Calidifontibacter indicus: one gene and its partner. The protein of the gene in region 1 interacts with the protein of each later gene in a pairwise test. Links are inferred from orthologs where the notes say so. Each region holds a gene or a part of one and is shown in the gene's direction. Other genes may lie near its edges. The genes, in order: thrS and rplA.

The links.
Region 2: the proteins of thrS (region 1) and rplA interact in binary tests that used the Escherichia coli proteins (3 or more experiments, as listed by UniProt). The link is inferred for Calidifontibacter indicus from one-to-one orthologs.

Annotation. Positions count from the first base shown.
Region 1 is NZ_QTUA01000001.1:2,459,309-2,466,658, reverse strand. Bases 1,287-4,214 are described here. They hold thrS (threonine--tRNA ligase), read left to right. Parts: upstream 1,287-1,715; coding sequence 1,716-3,713; downstream 3,714-4,214. Other genes in these bases: DFJ65_RS11735 (GNAT family N-acetyltransferase), read left to right, coding at 3,766-4,214; DFJ65_RS17520 (hypothetical protein), read left to right, coding at 1,463-1,603; DFJ65_RS11745 (antitoxin), read left to right, coding at 1,287-1,423. In the rest of the region: DFJ65_RS11755 (ABC transporter ATP-binding protein), read right to left, coding at 1-389; DFJ65_RS11750 (MarR family winged helix-turn-helix transcriptional regulator), read left to right, coding at 473-919; more of DFJ65_RS11745, read left to right, coding at 989-1,286; more of DFJ65_RS11735, read left to right, coding at 4,215-4,215; DFJ65_RS11730 (gamma-glutamyl-gamma-aminobutyrate hydrolase family protein), read left to right, coding at 4,226-4,945; DFJ65_RS11725 (nitroreductase family deazaflavin-dependent oxidoreductase), read right to left, coding at 4,923-5,363; DFJ65_RS11720 (HIT family protein), read left to right, coding at 5,455-6,033; pgsA (phosphatidylinositol phosphate synthase), read left to right, coding at 6,062-6,688; DFJ65_RS11710 (phosphatidylinositol mannoside acyltransferase), read left to right, coding at 6,685-7,350. UniProt on the Escherichia coli protein: Catalyzes the attachment of threonine to tRNA(Thr) in a two-step reaction: L-threonine is first activated by ATP to form Thr-AMP and then transferred to the acceptor end of tRNA(Thr). The rate-limiting step is amino acid activation in the presence of tRNA.
Region 2 is NZ_QTUA01000001.1:3,389,188-3,396,337, reverse strand. Bases 2,083-4,810 are described here. They hold rplA (50S ribosomal protein L1), read left to right. Parts: upstream 2,083-2,947; coding sequence 2,948-3,673; downstream 3,674-4,810. Other genes in these bases: kdpA (potassium-transporting ATPase subunit KdpA), read left to right, coding at 4,376-4,810; kdpF (K(+)-transporting ATPase subunit F), read left to right, coding at 4,289-4,372; DFJ65_RS16075 (hypothetical protein), read left to right, coding at 3,997-4,191; rplK (50S ribosomal protein L11), read left to right, coding at 2,323-2,754; nusG (transcription termination/antitermination protein NusG), read left to right, coding at 2,083-2,229. In the rest of the region: DFJ65_RS16105 (adenosine deaminase), read right to left, coding at 1-745; preprotein translocase subunit SecE, read left to right, coding at 992-1,237; more of nusG, read left to right, coding at 1,297-2,082; more of kdpA, read left to right, coding at 4,811-6,022; potassium-transporting ATPase subunit KdpB, read left to right, coding at 6,019-7,150. UniProt on the Escherichia coli protein: One of the primary rRNA binding proteins, it binds very close to the 3'-end of the 23S rRNA. Forms part of the L1 stalk. It is often not seen in high-resolution crystal structures, but can be seen in cryo_EM and 3D reconstruction models.

The DNA of each region.
Region 1 (7,350 bases):
AGATCGTGCATCACCTGTTGCCCGATCTGGGTCGACATCCAGGTCTGCAGCACGCCGAGCAGCTGGCTGACGACGGTGATCGCGAGCATCGCGCCGACCAGCGCGAGCAGCAGCCCGACGTTCTGATGGGGGATCGCGTCGTCGATCAGGTGCTTGACCAGGAACGGCGACGCCAGGCCGACCGACGAGGTCGCGACGATGAGACCGCAGACGACGGCGAGCCGCCAGCGGTAGGGGCGAAAGAGTGCGGTGATCCGGCGCAGGGGGACCGGGTGCTCCTCGAGTTGAGCGACGTCCTGCTTGTTCTTCTGGGCTACGCGTCCGCCGGCGCCTCCGCCACCACCGCGGGTGGGTGCTCCGGTTCGTGGACTGGCTGTCGTGACCGTCATGCGGTCTCCTCTCGACGAGGTTCGATGTCATTGGTGAGGTTACCTCACGATGATGTAACCCCCTAACCGGCTAGAATCTTCCCGTGACCGAACACGAGCCTCTCGACCGCGCACCGCTGCGCACCCTGCTCATGGGTGTCGCGCGGCTTTCCCGGCGCGCTTGGTCGGCCGATCTCGAGCCGTACGGCTTGTCGCCGCACCTCGCTCGCGCGATGAGCGTGATCGCCCATGCCGGCGGCGCCGGCATCCGTGCCGCCGAACTCGCCGAAGCCCTGCGGGTGTCGCCCCGGTCGGCCACCGAGGTGGTCGACGCGCTCGACGAACGCGGGCTGGCGCAACGTGCACCCGACCCGACCGATCGCCGTGCCAAGGTGATCTCGTTGACCGCCAAGGGAATCGACCTGCACGAGCAGATCGCCGAGTCGCGACGCAACCGCGACGACGCGCTGTTCGACGGTCTCGACGACGGTGAGCGCCGGCGGCTGGCCGACCTGCTGCGTAAGGTGTTGGAGCACAACGAGACGCGTTGATGCGCCCCGTGGCGGGACACGGTTTGGCAGGCTGGAACCGAAGGAATTCCCGTCCCCGAGGAGGACACCATGAACAACTCCGGTCAGGCGAAAGACCTGTTCGACAAGGCCAAGAAGGCCGCCCTCGACGGCGTCGAGAAGGCGAAGAAGGCGGCTGCGGACAACCCCGACAAGGTGCGCGGCGGCATCGACAAGGTCACCGGCGCGGCCAACAAGGTGACCAAGGGCAAGTACGCCGACAAGATCAACGCGGCCGCCGACAAGGTCGAGGAGACCGTGCAGAAGGGCGCCCACAGCAAGCCGGTCGGCGGCACCACCGGCACGACTGGCACGACCCATACCGCCGACACGCGCGGCGGCGACGCGGCCGGCACCAGTGGCGCTCCCGGGGCACCCGGCACCCCGGGCGGACCCGACGCCGCGACCAAGGGGCGTCACCCCGGCGAGGTGCCCGAGCCGGTCGACGTGCCCGACCCGATCGACCGACCCGGCCCGATCAGCTGAGTCGTTCAACTCACCTCGAACCCTCGACGGGCCTGGCTCGTGCTCTGCGGCGCGCATCGCGCCGACCGCGTCATGGTCGACGGACGCTGGGTGGTCACCGACGGGGCCGTCGAGGGTCTCGACCTGCCGGCCGTGCCGGCTCGACACCGCGAGCACGCCGCGCGTCTCGTCGCCGGCTGACGCCGACCGGCGCTGACCGGCGACCCCATATCGGGTCGAGAACACCCGTGCGCGCCCGATAACCTTGCCGGGTTCGATCCCGAACGATCACCCGAACTCCCGAGGAGCAACCGTGTCCAGCCAGATCACCGTGTCCGTCGCCGGAAGCGAGCGAGCGGTGCAGCAGGGCACTACCGGCTCCGATCTGTTCGGCGACGACCGCAGCGTTGTCGCGATGCGGGTCGACGGTCAGCTCCAGGACCTCTTCCGTGAGGTGCCCGAGGGTGCGGACGTCGAGCCGGTCGACCTCACCCAGCAGGACGGCCTGAACATCCTGCGCCACTCGGCCGCGCACGTGCTCGCGCAGGCGGTGCAGCAGGTCAACCTCGACGCCAAGCTCGGCATCGGTCCGCCGATCACCGACGGCTTCTACTACGACTTCGACGTCGAGACCCCGTTCACCCCGGACGACCTCAAGGCGCTGGAGAAGGCGATGCAGAAGATCGTCAACGAGGGGCAGACCTTCAGCCGCCGGGTCGTCTCCGACGACGACGCCCGCGCGGAGCTGGCGGCGGAACCGTACAAGATCGAGCTCATCGGGCTGAAGGGCAACGCGGCCGACGCCGCCGAGGGAGCCGACGCGGAGGTCGGTGGCGGCGAGCTGACGATCTACGACAACCTGCGTCGCGACGGGTCGCGCGCCTGGGGCGACCTGTGCCGCGGCCCGCACGTGCCGTCGACCAAGATCCTCGGCAACGCCTTCAAGCTGATGCGTTCGGCCGCGGCCTACTGGCGCGGCAGCGAGAAGAACCCGCAGCTGCAGCGGGTCTACGGCACCGCGTGGGCCAGCAAGGACGACCTCAAGACCTACCTCGACCGGCTCGCCGAGGCCGAGCGGCGCGACCACCGCAAGCTCGGCCGCGAGCTCGACCTCTACTCCTTCCCAGAGGAGCTCGGCCCCGGCCTGGTCGTCTTCCACCCGCGCGGTGGCGTCATCAAGCGCGAGATGGAGGACTACGTCCGCCGGCGGCACATCGAGGAGGGCTTCGAGTACGTCGGCACCCCGCACATCACCAAGGAGGGGTTGTTCTACACCTCCGGGCACCTGCCCTACTACGCCGAGACGATGTACCCGGCGATGGAGGTCGACGACGCGAAGTACCGCCTCAAGGCGATGAGCTGCCCGATGCACAACCTCATCTACCAGTCGCGGCAGCGCTCCTACCGTGAGCTGCCGTTGCGGTTGTTCGAGTTCGGTGGCGTCTACCGCTATGAGAAGTCGGGCGTCGTCGGTGGCCTCACCCGGGTGCGCGGCCTCACCCAGGACGACTCGCACTCCTATGTCACCCAGGAGCAGGCGGCCGACGAGATCCAGCACCTGCTGAACTTCTGCCTCGGTCTGTTCCGCGACTTCGGTCTGAACGACTTCTACCTCGAACTGTCGACCCGCGACGACGAGAAGAAGGACAAGTTCATCGGCACCGACGAGCAGTGGGAGGTCGCCACCGCCGTGCTGGAGCGGGTCGCGACCGAGTCGGGTCTCGAGCTCGTGCCCGACCCGGGCGGCGCCGCGTTCTACGGACCGAAGATCTCGGTGCAGGCCAAGGACGCCATCGGGCGCACGTGGCAGATGTCGACCGTGCAGTACGACTTCGGTCAGCCGGACGGCTTCGGTCTGGAGTACGTCGCCGCCGACGGTTCGCGGCAGCGTCCGGTGATGATCCACTCGGCCAAGTTCGGCTCGATCGAGCGGTTCATCGGGGTGCTCGTGGAGCACTACGCCGGCGCGTTCCCGGTGTGGCTGTCGCCGGTGCAGGTGCTCGGGGTGCCGGTGGCCGACGAGTTCGCCGACTACCTGAACGACGTGCTGAAGACGATGAAGGCGCAGGGCATCCGGGTCGAACTCGACGAGACCGACGACCGCTTCCCGAAGAAGATCCGCAACGCCTCGAAGGCGAAGGTGCCGTTCGTGCTCATCGCCGGTGGTGACGACCGCGACGGCAACACCGTCTCGTTCCGGTTCCGCGACGGATCGCAGCGGAACGGTGTGGCGATCGACGAGGCAATCTCGTTGGTGCGCAAGGCGATCGACGAGAAGGCTCAGGTCAGCACGGCCGACGACCTCGGCTGACGACGAGCTGACGGCACCGCCGTCGCCTGCCGGATCGTGGTTGTATGCCCTCATGACCACCATCCGGCAGGCCACCCGCGACGACGCGTTGATCCTCGGCGCGCTGACGCTGCAGGAGGGCGTCGCCGCCGGCGGTGCGACCCGTCCAGGCTTCGTCATCGAGTTCGCCGACGCCTGGTTGGCGCAGTGCGAGCAGATGCCTACGTGGATCGCCTTCGGCGACGACGGTTCGGCGATCGGCTTCGTGCAGACCAGTCTTGTGCGCAAGCTGCCGAGCCTGCGCCGCGAGGCCAGCAGCTGGATCCACGTGAAGAACGTGTTCGTCGTCGAATCGGCGCGCGGCAACAAGGTGGCCGAGCGGATGTTGACCGAGATGATCGCGTGGGGCGACGCCAACAACGTCAGCCGCTACCAACTGAACGCCGAGCCGAAGGCGCGCAGCCTCTACGAGCGGCTCGGCTTCGGCGCGCCCAACGGACGGTTGATGGAACGTCACTCCTAGGGTGGGGCGCGTGGAGCCGAACCGAACCGATCGCCCGGTCATCGCCGTCGCGGCGCGCTACACCCGCGACGACACGAGCACCGAGATCGTCGGTCTGGAGGTGCGCCGCGCGGTGGCCGCCGCGATCGTGGCGGCCGGTGGCCTGCCGGTCGTGCTCGCCGTCGAAGACCCTGCCCTGCTGGCCGACTCGTTGGCCCTGGCCGATGGACTCGTCATGCCCGGCGGAGGAGACTCCGACCCGGCGATGTACGGCCAGGAACCCCACCCGCGACTCGACCTGGTGCCGCCCGAACACGACGCCGGCGACATCGCGATCCTGCGCGCCGCACTCCGGCGGCGGATGCCGGTGCTCGGCATCTGCCGTGGCATGCAGTCGCTCAACATCGCCCTCGGCGGCGACCTGGTGCAGCACCTGGAGGAGACGAGCGTCGCCCACCGCGACGCCACCCACGAGGTGACCGTCTGCGCGTCCGGCACCCTCGTCGAACAGGTGATGGGGGCGTCGTCGTGGCAGGGGCGCAGCATCCACCACCAGGTGGTGGGGCGCGTCGCCGACGGGCTGATCGCCTCGGCCCGCACTGCCGACGGTCAGATCGAGGCGATCGAGTCGGTCGACCGACGCGAGCACCCGTGGCTCGGGGTGCAATGGCACCCCGAACTGCAGTGGCGCAGCGACCCGGCCCAGCTCGCGCCGTTCCGGTGGCTGGTTACGGCTGCGTCGGCTCGATGAGCAGCGCCGGGATCAACCGGTCGGTCTTGGTCTGGTACTCCGCGTAGGGCGGGAAGGCCGCCACCGCACGCTCCCACCACTCCTCGCGCTCGGCGCCGGAGATCTCGCGGGCGACACCGTCGATGTGACGGATGCCGTCGTGTACCTCGACCTCGGGGTTGGCGGTGATGTTGCCGTACCACGCGGGGTGCTCCGGGGCGCCGCCCTTGGAGGCGACCGCGGCGTAGACACCGTCGTGCTCGACCCGCATCAGCGGCACGCGACGCAGCAGTCCCGACTTACGGCCACGGATGGTGAAGACCACGACGTCCATGCCCTGCACGCCGACGGACGCGGTCGTGCCGGTCTCGTCGATCGTGGCCAGCTGCTTGGCCACCCACGGGGTCTTCTCCGGTGCGTACTCGCCCTGCAACGGCATCTGTGCTCCTTCGGTTCGAGGGCCGCACTGCGCGACCATCGTCGCAACACCCGCGCGGGGTCGCGCTATTCCGGCCCATAGGATCTAGGCCGTGACCCAGGAGCAGCAGACCCACCAACCGTCGTCCGAGGCTGTCGTCGAGGACGCCGACGGGTTCGCCGGGGTGCCCGACGCCTTCCAACGGCTCTGGACGCCGCACCGGATGGCCTACATCGAGGCCGACAAGCCGGAGGTCAACGACGACGAGGCCTGCCCGTTCTGCGCGGCCCCGAAGAAGGACGACCAGGCCGGGCTGGTCGTGCACCGCGGTGAGCACTGCTTCGTGGTGATGAACCTCTTCCCGTACAACCCGGGCCACCTGTTGGTCTGCCCCTACCGGCACGTGCCGCTCTACCTCGACCTCACCGACGAGGAGACCGCCGAGTTCACCGCGCTGACCAAGCAGGGCATCCGGGCGTTGCAGGAGGTGTCGTCGCCGATGGGCTTCAACCTCGGCATGAACCAGGGGGAGGTCGCCGGCGCCGGTGTCGCGGCCCACCTGCACCAGCACATCGTGCCGCGGTGGGGCGGCGACTCCAACTTCCTGCCGATCATCGCGCAGACCAAGGCGCTGCCGCAGTTGCTGGAGGACGCCCGCTCGCGGCTCGCCGCAGCATGGCCGAAGAACTGACCCGACCTGTCGGTAACCTGGGGCCACCATGCTGAACAAGTACGCCCGGGCATTCTTCACGAAGATCTTCACGCCCGTCGCCAAACTCTTCCTCAAAATGGGCATCAGCCCCGACATCGTCACGATCATCGGCACCCTCGGTGTCTGCTTCGGTGCCCTGGCGTTCTACCCGCGGCACGAGTTCCTGATCGGCACGCTGGTGATCACCGCGTTCGTGTTCAGCGACACCATCGACGGTGTGATGGCGCGCATGTCGGGCCGCTCGAGCGTGTGGGGTGCTTACCTCGACTCGACCCTCGACCGGGTCGGTGACGCCGCGATCTTCGGCGCCCTCGTCATCTACTACGCCGGCGACCAGGGCCACAACATGGTGCTGGCCGGTCTGGCGCTCGCCTGCCTGATCCTCGGCAGCGTCGTCTCCTATGCGAAGGCGCGGGCCGAGGGCCTCGGCATGACCGCCAACGTCGGCATCGCCGAGCGCGCCGACCGCCTGGTCGCGGTGCTGGTCACCACCGGCCTGTGCGGCTGGTTTCTGTCGCCGTGGGAGACCTGGATCATGGGCATCGTGCTCGGTCTGCTGGCGCTCGCGAGCTTCATCACCGTGCTGCAGCGCATGCTGACCGTGCGCAAGCAGGCCCTCGGCAAGGCTCTGTGAGTTTCGCCGAGGTTGCCCAGGTCGCCGGTTTCCGGGCGGCCTGGAAGGTCGTCTGCAAGCTGCCCGAGTCGGCCGCGTACGCGATGTTCGACCGCATCGCCGACATCACTTTCTGCCGCAATGGGCCGTCGGTGCGACGAATGCGAGCCAACTACGCGAAGGTGCGGCCAGACCTCGCCGGTGACGCCCTCGAGCAGGTGGTGCGCGAGGGCGTGCGGTCCTACCTGCACTACTGGTGCGACGCATTTCGACTGTCGGTGCACAGCCCCGAGCAACTGGCCGAGCGGATGCGCCTGGTCGGCAACGACGCCGAGGCCCGCGCGATCGTCGGGTGCGGCGAGCCGATCATCCTGTTCCTGGGGCACATGGGCAACTGGGACCTCGCCGGTGCCTGGTCGACCACCTACTTCGCCCCGGTCACGACCGTCGCCGAACGACTGAAGCCGGAGGAGTTGTACGAGGAGTTCCTCGCCTTCCGGGAGTCGCTCGGCATGACGATCCTGCCGCTGACCGGCGGCGACGACACCTACCCGACGTTGGTCGCCGCGCTGGAGAACGGCGGGTTCGTGCCGTTGCTCGCCGACCGCGACCTCACCCGGCACGGGGTGGGGGTCGAACTGCTCGGCCACCCGATCAAGGCGGCCACCGGACCCGCCCGGCTC
Region 2 (7,150 bases), 930 kb from region 1 along the record:
TCTCCAACGCGATGTCGTTCTCGATCACCCGCTCCAACACCGGCACCGACTCCGCCGACCGCACGCCGTGCCCGAGGCGCTGCGGGCCGAGTGCGTCGATCGTCTCGCTGACCGCCTGCGCGCCGAGCAGCTCGCCCGCGTGCGGCACCGACGCAAGACCGCCGGCGTGCGCGATGCGGAAGGCCGGCGCGAAGTCGGCGGTGAGTCCGCGGCGCTCGTCGTTGGAGAGACCGAACGCGAGCACGTCGCCGGTGTGCTTCACCGCGAGGCGGGCCAGGGTGCGGGCGTCGTACGGGTGCTTGATCCGCGACGCGGCGACGAGCACACCCACGCCGATGCCGAGGTCGCGGCCGGCCGACTTCGCCTCGTCGATCACGATCTCCAACATCGGGGTGATGCCGCCCACGAACCCGGCGTACGACGTCGGGTCGACCTGGATCTCCAACCAGCGCGAGCCCTCGGCGGCGTCGTCCTCGGCGGCCTCGCGCACCACCCGGCGCATGTCCTGCTCGTCGCGCACGCAGGCGCGGGCCGCGTCGTACAGCCGCTGGAACCGGAACCAGCCGCGCTCGTCGACACCCGACAGTTGCGGCGGATAATCGTGGGTCAGGGCGTTCGGCAGGCGCATCCCGTGCTTGTCGGCGAGGTCGCGCACGGTGTCGATGCGCATCGAGCCGGTGAAGTGCAGGTGCAGGTGCGCCTTCGGCAGGGCCTGGATGTCGCGCCGACCTGCGGTGTCTGTCATGGCCGAACGCTAGTGGCCGGGGCGAGTTGGCTTCGTCGGCGGGGTCTGTCGTAGACTCGTCCTTCGGTTGGCTGTCAGCCACGCTCCGGCGTGTCCGCGGTCAGTCACCCGGTCGGGGAAATCCAACACCCCCGACCACAGGGCACTAGCTCAATTGGTAGAGCACCGGTCTCCAAAACCGGGGGTTGGGGGTTCGAGTCCCTCGTGCCCTGCGCATACGTGATCGATCTTCAGAGAGGCAACACCGTGGCCGACACGAGCACCGCGAGCGCTCGCGACACGGAGCAGTCCTCGAAGGGTTTCTTCGGGCGGATCCTGCTGTTCTTCAAGCAGGTCATCTCCGAGATCCGCAAGGTCGTCCGCCCCACCCGTGACGAACTCACCCAGTACACCGCTGTGGTGCTGATCTTCATCGTGTTCATCATGTTGTTCGTCGTCGGTTTGGACTGGGTGTTCAACCACGTGATCAACTTCGTCTTCGGCACCAACTGAGCTCGCGCGAGCTAGCCGACGACAGCCGACGACAGCAACGAATCCAAGGAAGCAGGTCCATGACTGAGCAGCACAGCACCGACTTCGACGCCCAGGCGGACGAGTCCGCCCTGCCGTCCGAGGCTGCCCAGGACGTGGCCGAAGCGACCGAGGTGCCGGGTGCCGCCGCCGACGACCAGACGCGTGTCGCCGACGCGGAGGAGGAGGGCATGCCCGCCTTCGCCGACGACGTCGACGGCGAGGGTCGCGACAAGGAGTCGGCCGACGCTTCCGAGGCGCCGGACGAGGTTGCCGGCGACTCCGCTGACGCCGCCGACGCTGGCTCCGATGAGGCGGACGCCGACGCCGCGGGCGACGCTCCCGCCGCACCTGCCGCCGACCCGCGCGAGGAGTTCATGCGCGAGCTGCGCTCGCAGTTCGGTGACTGGTACGTCATCCACTCGTACGCCGGGTATGAGAAGAAGGTCAAGGCCAACCTGGAGAACCGCATCCAGAACCTCTCGATGGAAGACTTCATCTTCCAGATCGAGGTTCCGATGGAGGACTTCACCGAGATCAAGAACGGCCAGAAGAAGGTCGGCACCCGCGTTCGGATGCCCGGATACGTGCTGGTGCGCATGGACCTCACCGACGAGAGCTGGGGCGCCGTCCGGCACACCCCGGGTGTCACCGGCTTCGTCGGCAACGCCCACTCGCCGTCGCCGCTGACGATCGACGAGGTCGTCACCATGCTCAACCCGGTCTTCGACGAGCCGGAGGCTGCCACCGAGCCGGGCCAGAAGGCCACCGGCGGCGCCACCAAGAAGGCCGCCCCCGCAGACGTCGACTTCACCGTCGGAGAGTCGGTCACCGTCATGGAGGGTCCGTTCGAGACGCTCCCGGCGACCATCTCCGAAATCAACACCGACACCCAGAAGCTCAAGGTGTTGGTCTCCATCTTCGGCCGCGAAACGCCGGTCGAGCTGGGCTTCAACCAGGTCGCCAAGATCTGATTGCGGTCCGTCTCCTCACCCGGTCCCGGGTGAGGACTGCAACCGGGTCATCGCCCACGGCGTAGGCCCATCACCACAGAAAGAGGAAGCACTATGCCTCCCAAGAAGAAGGTCTCCGGCTTCATCAAGCTGCAGATCCAGGCCGGCGCCGCGACTCCGGCTCCGCCCGTCGGTCCGGCCCTGGGTCAGCACGGCGTCAACATCATGGAGTTCGTCAAGGCGTACAACGCCGCGACGGAGAACCAGCGTGGCAACGTCATCCCGGTCGAGATCACGGTCTACGAAGACCGCTCGTTCACCTTCATCACCAAGACCCCGCCGGCCGCCGAGCTGATCAAGAAGGCCGCCGGTGTCGCCAAGGGTTCGGGTGAGCCGCACAAGACCAAGGTCGCCAAGCTGACCAAGGACCAGGTGCGCGCCATCGCCGAGCAGAAGATGCCCGACCTGAACGCGACCGACATCGACATGGCGTCGCGCATCATCGCCGGCACCGCCCGCTCGATGGGCATCGACGTCGAGAACTGACGGCTTCGCCGTTCGGGGGTCGTCACCCATGTGACACCACCGGCAGAAGCGTTGTAGGTCAGCGGGGTTCGGGCGATTCGCCTGAACCCCGCTGATTTGCGATAATGGACAGGTTGCCTCGACGGCAACACGTGGATGGGGCAGCGCTGCCCCGCACAACCACAACTCCCACTCACAACCTGAGGAGCACGCAATGGCGCGCAGCAAGAACTACCGCAAGGCCGCCGAGAAGATCGGCGAGGGCAAGGTCTACGCCCCGATCCAGGCCGTCCGCCTGGCGAAAGACTCGGCGACCACCAAGTACGACTCGACCGTCGAGGTCGCGTTCCGTCTCGGTGTCGACCCGCGCAAGGCCGACCAGATGGTGCGTGGCACCGTCAACCTGCCGCACGGCACCGGTAAGACCGCCCGTGTGCTCGTCTTCGCCAACGGCGACAAGGCCGCCGCGGCCGAGGCTGCCGGCGCCGACTTCGTCGGTTCCGACGACCTGATCGAGAAGGTCGCCGGCGGTTGGACCGACTTCGACGCCGTGGTCGCCACCCCCGACCTCATGGGCAAGGTCGGTCGCCTCGGTAAGGTGCTCGGCCCGCGTGGTCTGATGCCGAACCCGAAGACCGGCACCGTCACCATGGACACCGCGAAGGCCGTCAGCGACATCAAGGGCGGAAAGATCGAGTTCCGCGTCGACAAGCACAGCAACCTTCACTTCATCATCGGCAAGGCGTCCTTCGACGAGAAGGCTCTCGTCGAGAACTACGCCGCTGCGCTCGAGGAGATCCTGCGTCTGAAGCCGGCGTCGTCGAAGGGCCGCTACATCACCAAGGCGACCATGTCGACCACGATGGGCCCGGGCATCCCGCTCGACTCCACCGTGACCCGCAACCTCACCTCCGAGGACGCGGTTTCCGAAGAGGCCTGAGCCGAAACGCTCTCACCGAAGGGCCGTCACTGCTTCGCGCAGTGACGGCCCTTCGCCATGTCAGGGGCGGCCGATCACTGTTGGATCACGGCTTCGGGCCAATGCGCGGACGGCGGTCAAAGCCGAGAAGACGTACACGATGACAATGGTCGGCCGGCCGGGGTGATGTTGGATTCGGAAGGTCCGACGGCCACGCCCGGCGCGACGGAGACCATGACCGCGAAGGTCGATCAGTCGTCCGGCCTCAAGATGCAGATGTCCATCGGCGACGACCAGATCGTGCTCATCGACGGTTCGATGTACCTCAAAGCGAACCCGATTCCGTGCTCACCGGCATGGTCGCGACCCTCGCGCCGACGATCCGCTACTCCGCCTGGGGTGCGCGGTTCACGGTCACCAAGCCGCCGGCCGCCGACGTCATGTCGTTCGACGAGGCGATGAAGTCGATGACGTCCGATATGCCGACCGATGGGCCATCCGCCACGACGACGTACGGCTCGCTCGCGCCCACGCAGTAGCCGGGCGGCACGCGCTCGCGTCAAGACCGCGTCAAGACCCGTCAAGGCGGCCGGAAGCACCCCGGCCCGAGCGCCCGTCGGGCCTTGACTGGCAGGTATGGAAAATCTCGTCGCGGGCGTCATCGCGCTCGCCCTGATCGGCTACCTGCTGTACGCGCTGATCCACCCGGATCGGTTCTGAGCGATGAACGTGGGCTTGCAGACCGCGCTTTATCTGGCGACGGTGGCAGCGATCCTCGCGGTCGTGCACGTGCCGCTCGGCAACTGGATCCATCGGGCGCTCACCGACCCCCGGGACTGGCGCGGCGAACGGTGGATCTACCGGCTGGTGGGGGTCGACCCGCGCGTCGAACAGAGCTGGCGCTCCTACGCCGTAGCGGTCGTGGCGTTCGCAGCTGCTTCGATCGGGCTGCTGTTCGCGCTGATCATGGCGCAGGAGCTGCTGCCGGCGTCGTTCGGTCGCAGCCAGCACTGGCACACCGCCCTCAACACCGCGGTCTCCTTCACCACCAACACCAACTGGCAGTCGTACGCCGGTGAGCTGGGGGCCGGCTATCCGGTCGCCATGGCAGGCCTCACCGTGCAGAACTTCGTTTCCGCCGCCACCGGCCTTGCAGTGGCCGCCGCGCTGTGCCGCGGCATCGCCCGCAGTCGCGGCGCGACTATCGGCAACTTCTGGGTCGACCTCGTCCGCGGGTCGGTGCGGGTGCTGCTGCCGCTGGCCGCAGTGGCCGCGCTGGTGCTCGTGGCGGGCGGCGTGATCCAGAACCTCGCCGGCCCGCACACCATCGGCACGCTCGCGGGCGGCCACCAGGTGATCCAGGGCGGGCCGGTGGCCTCGCAGGAGGCGATCAAGGAGCTCGGCACCAACGGCGGCGGCATCTTCAACGCCAACTCGGCGCACCCGTTCGAGAACCCGAACCCGTTCACCAACCTGTTCGAGATCGTGCTCATGCTCGCGATCCCGTTCTCGATGCCGCGGGTCTACGGCCTGATGGTCGGCGACCGGCGGCAGGGCGCCGTACTGGTGTCGGTCATGGGCGTGCTGCTCGCCATCAGCGCTGCGCTCGGCACCTGGGCGGAGCACGCGACGTCGCTCACCGGAGCCGGCGCGATGGAGGGCAAGGAGCAGCGCTTCGGGCTCGTCGCCTCGATGATCTTCGGGGCGTCGACCACCGGCACGTCGACCGGGGCGGTCAACTCGATGCACGACTCGATGAGTCCGCTCGGCGGTGGCGTGCTGATGGTCAACATGATGCTCGGCGAGGTGTCGCCGGGCGGAGTCGGCACCGGCCTCTACGGCCTGCTGGTCTTCGTGTTGCTCACCGTCTTCATCGCGGGCTTGATGGTCGGCCGCACCCCCGAACTGCTCGGCAAGTCGATCGGTCGCCGCGAGATCACGTACGCCGCATTGGCCACCATCACGACGCCGATGCTGGTGCTGCTGGCCACCGGCTCCGCGGTGGTGACACCGACCGCCGTGTCGGCGCTCACCAACTCCGGCCCGCACGGCCTGTCGGAACTGCTGTACGCCTACACGTCCGCGTCGAACAACAACGGCTCGGCGTTCGCCGGCCTCAGCAGCGACCAGCCCTTCCTCAACCTCACCCTCGCGGTCAGCATGCTGCTCGGACGGTTCGTGCCGATCGTGCTCGTGCTGGCGCTCGCCGGGGCGTTGGTGCGTCAGCCGCGCCGCGCCGCCACCGCCGGCACCATGCCCACGCACGGCGGCGTGTTCGCCGCGCTGCTGGTCGGCATCGTGCTCGTCGTCGCCGGCCTCACCTTCCTGCCCGCTCTTTCGCTCGGCCCGATCGCGGAGGCCCTCTCATGAACGCCGATCCCCGACTCCTGCACACCGCCCACGAGGCGCTGCCGCAGGCATTGTCCAAACTCGACCCGCGTCACCTCGTGCGCACCCCGGTGATCTTCGTGGTGTGGATCGGATCGGTGCTCACCACCGTCCTGTCGGTGCTGCACCCGTCCGTCTTCTCGATCGCGGTGGCCGCCTGGCTGTGGCTCACGATCGTGTTCGCCAACCTGGCCGAGGCGGTGGCCGAGGGCCGCGGCAAGGCGCAGGCCGAGAGCCTGCGCCGCACCCGCACCGAGTCGGTGGCCCACCGGCTCGTCTCCGGCTCGGCCGACGGCGCGATCGAACAGGTGCCCGGCACCACCCTGCGGGTCGGCGACCGGGTCGTGGTCGAGGCCGGTCAGGTGATCCCGGGCGACGGCGACGTCGTCGAGGGCGTCGCCAGCGTCGACGAATCGGCGATCACCGGCGAATCTGCGCCGGTCATCAGGGAATCCGGCGGCGACCGATGCGCCGTCACCGGCGGCACGACCGTGCTGTCCGACCGCATCGTCGTGCAGATCACCAGCAAGCCGGGGGAGACCTTCGTCGACCGGATGATCGCGTTGGTCGAGGGCGCGCAGCGGCAGAAGACCCCGAACGAGATCGCCCTCGGCATCCTGCTGACCGCGCTCACGCTCATCTTCGTGCTGGCGGTGTCGATGATCCAGCCCATGGCCTCCTACTCCGGCCACGACGTGTCGGTGGTCGTGCTGGTGGCCCTCTTGGTCTGCCTCATCCCCACCACGATCGGAGCGCTGCTGTCGGCGATCGGCATCGCCGGCATGGACCGCCTCGTGCAGCACAACGTGCTCGCGATGTCGGGCCGCGCGGTAGAGGCCGCCGGCGACGTGTCGACGCTGCTGCTCGACAAGACGGGCACGATCACCTACGGCAACCGGCGGGCCTGCGAGTTCGTGCCGGTGACCGGTGCCGAGCAGGCCGAGCTGGTGCAGGCCGCCTACCTGTCGTCGCTGGCCGACGAGACACCCGAGGGCCGCTCGATCGTCGAGTTGGCGCTCGCGCAGGGCGCCTCGGCGCAGACCGTCGAGCGCGGGATCACGGTGCCGTTCACCGCGCAGACCCGGATGTCGGGTGTCGACCTGCCGGACG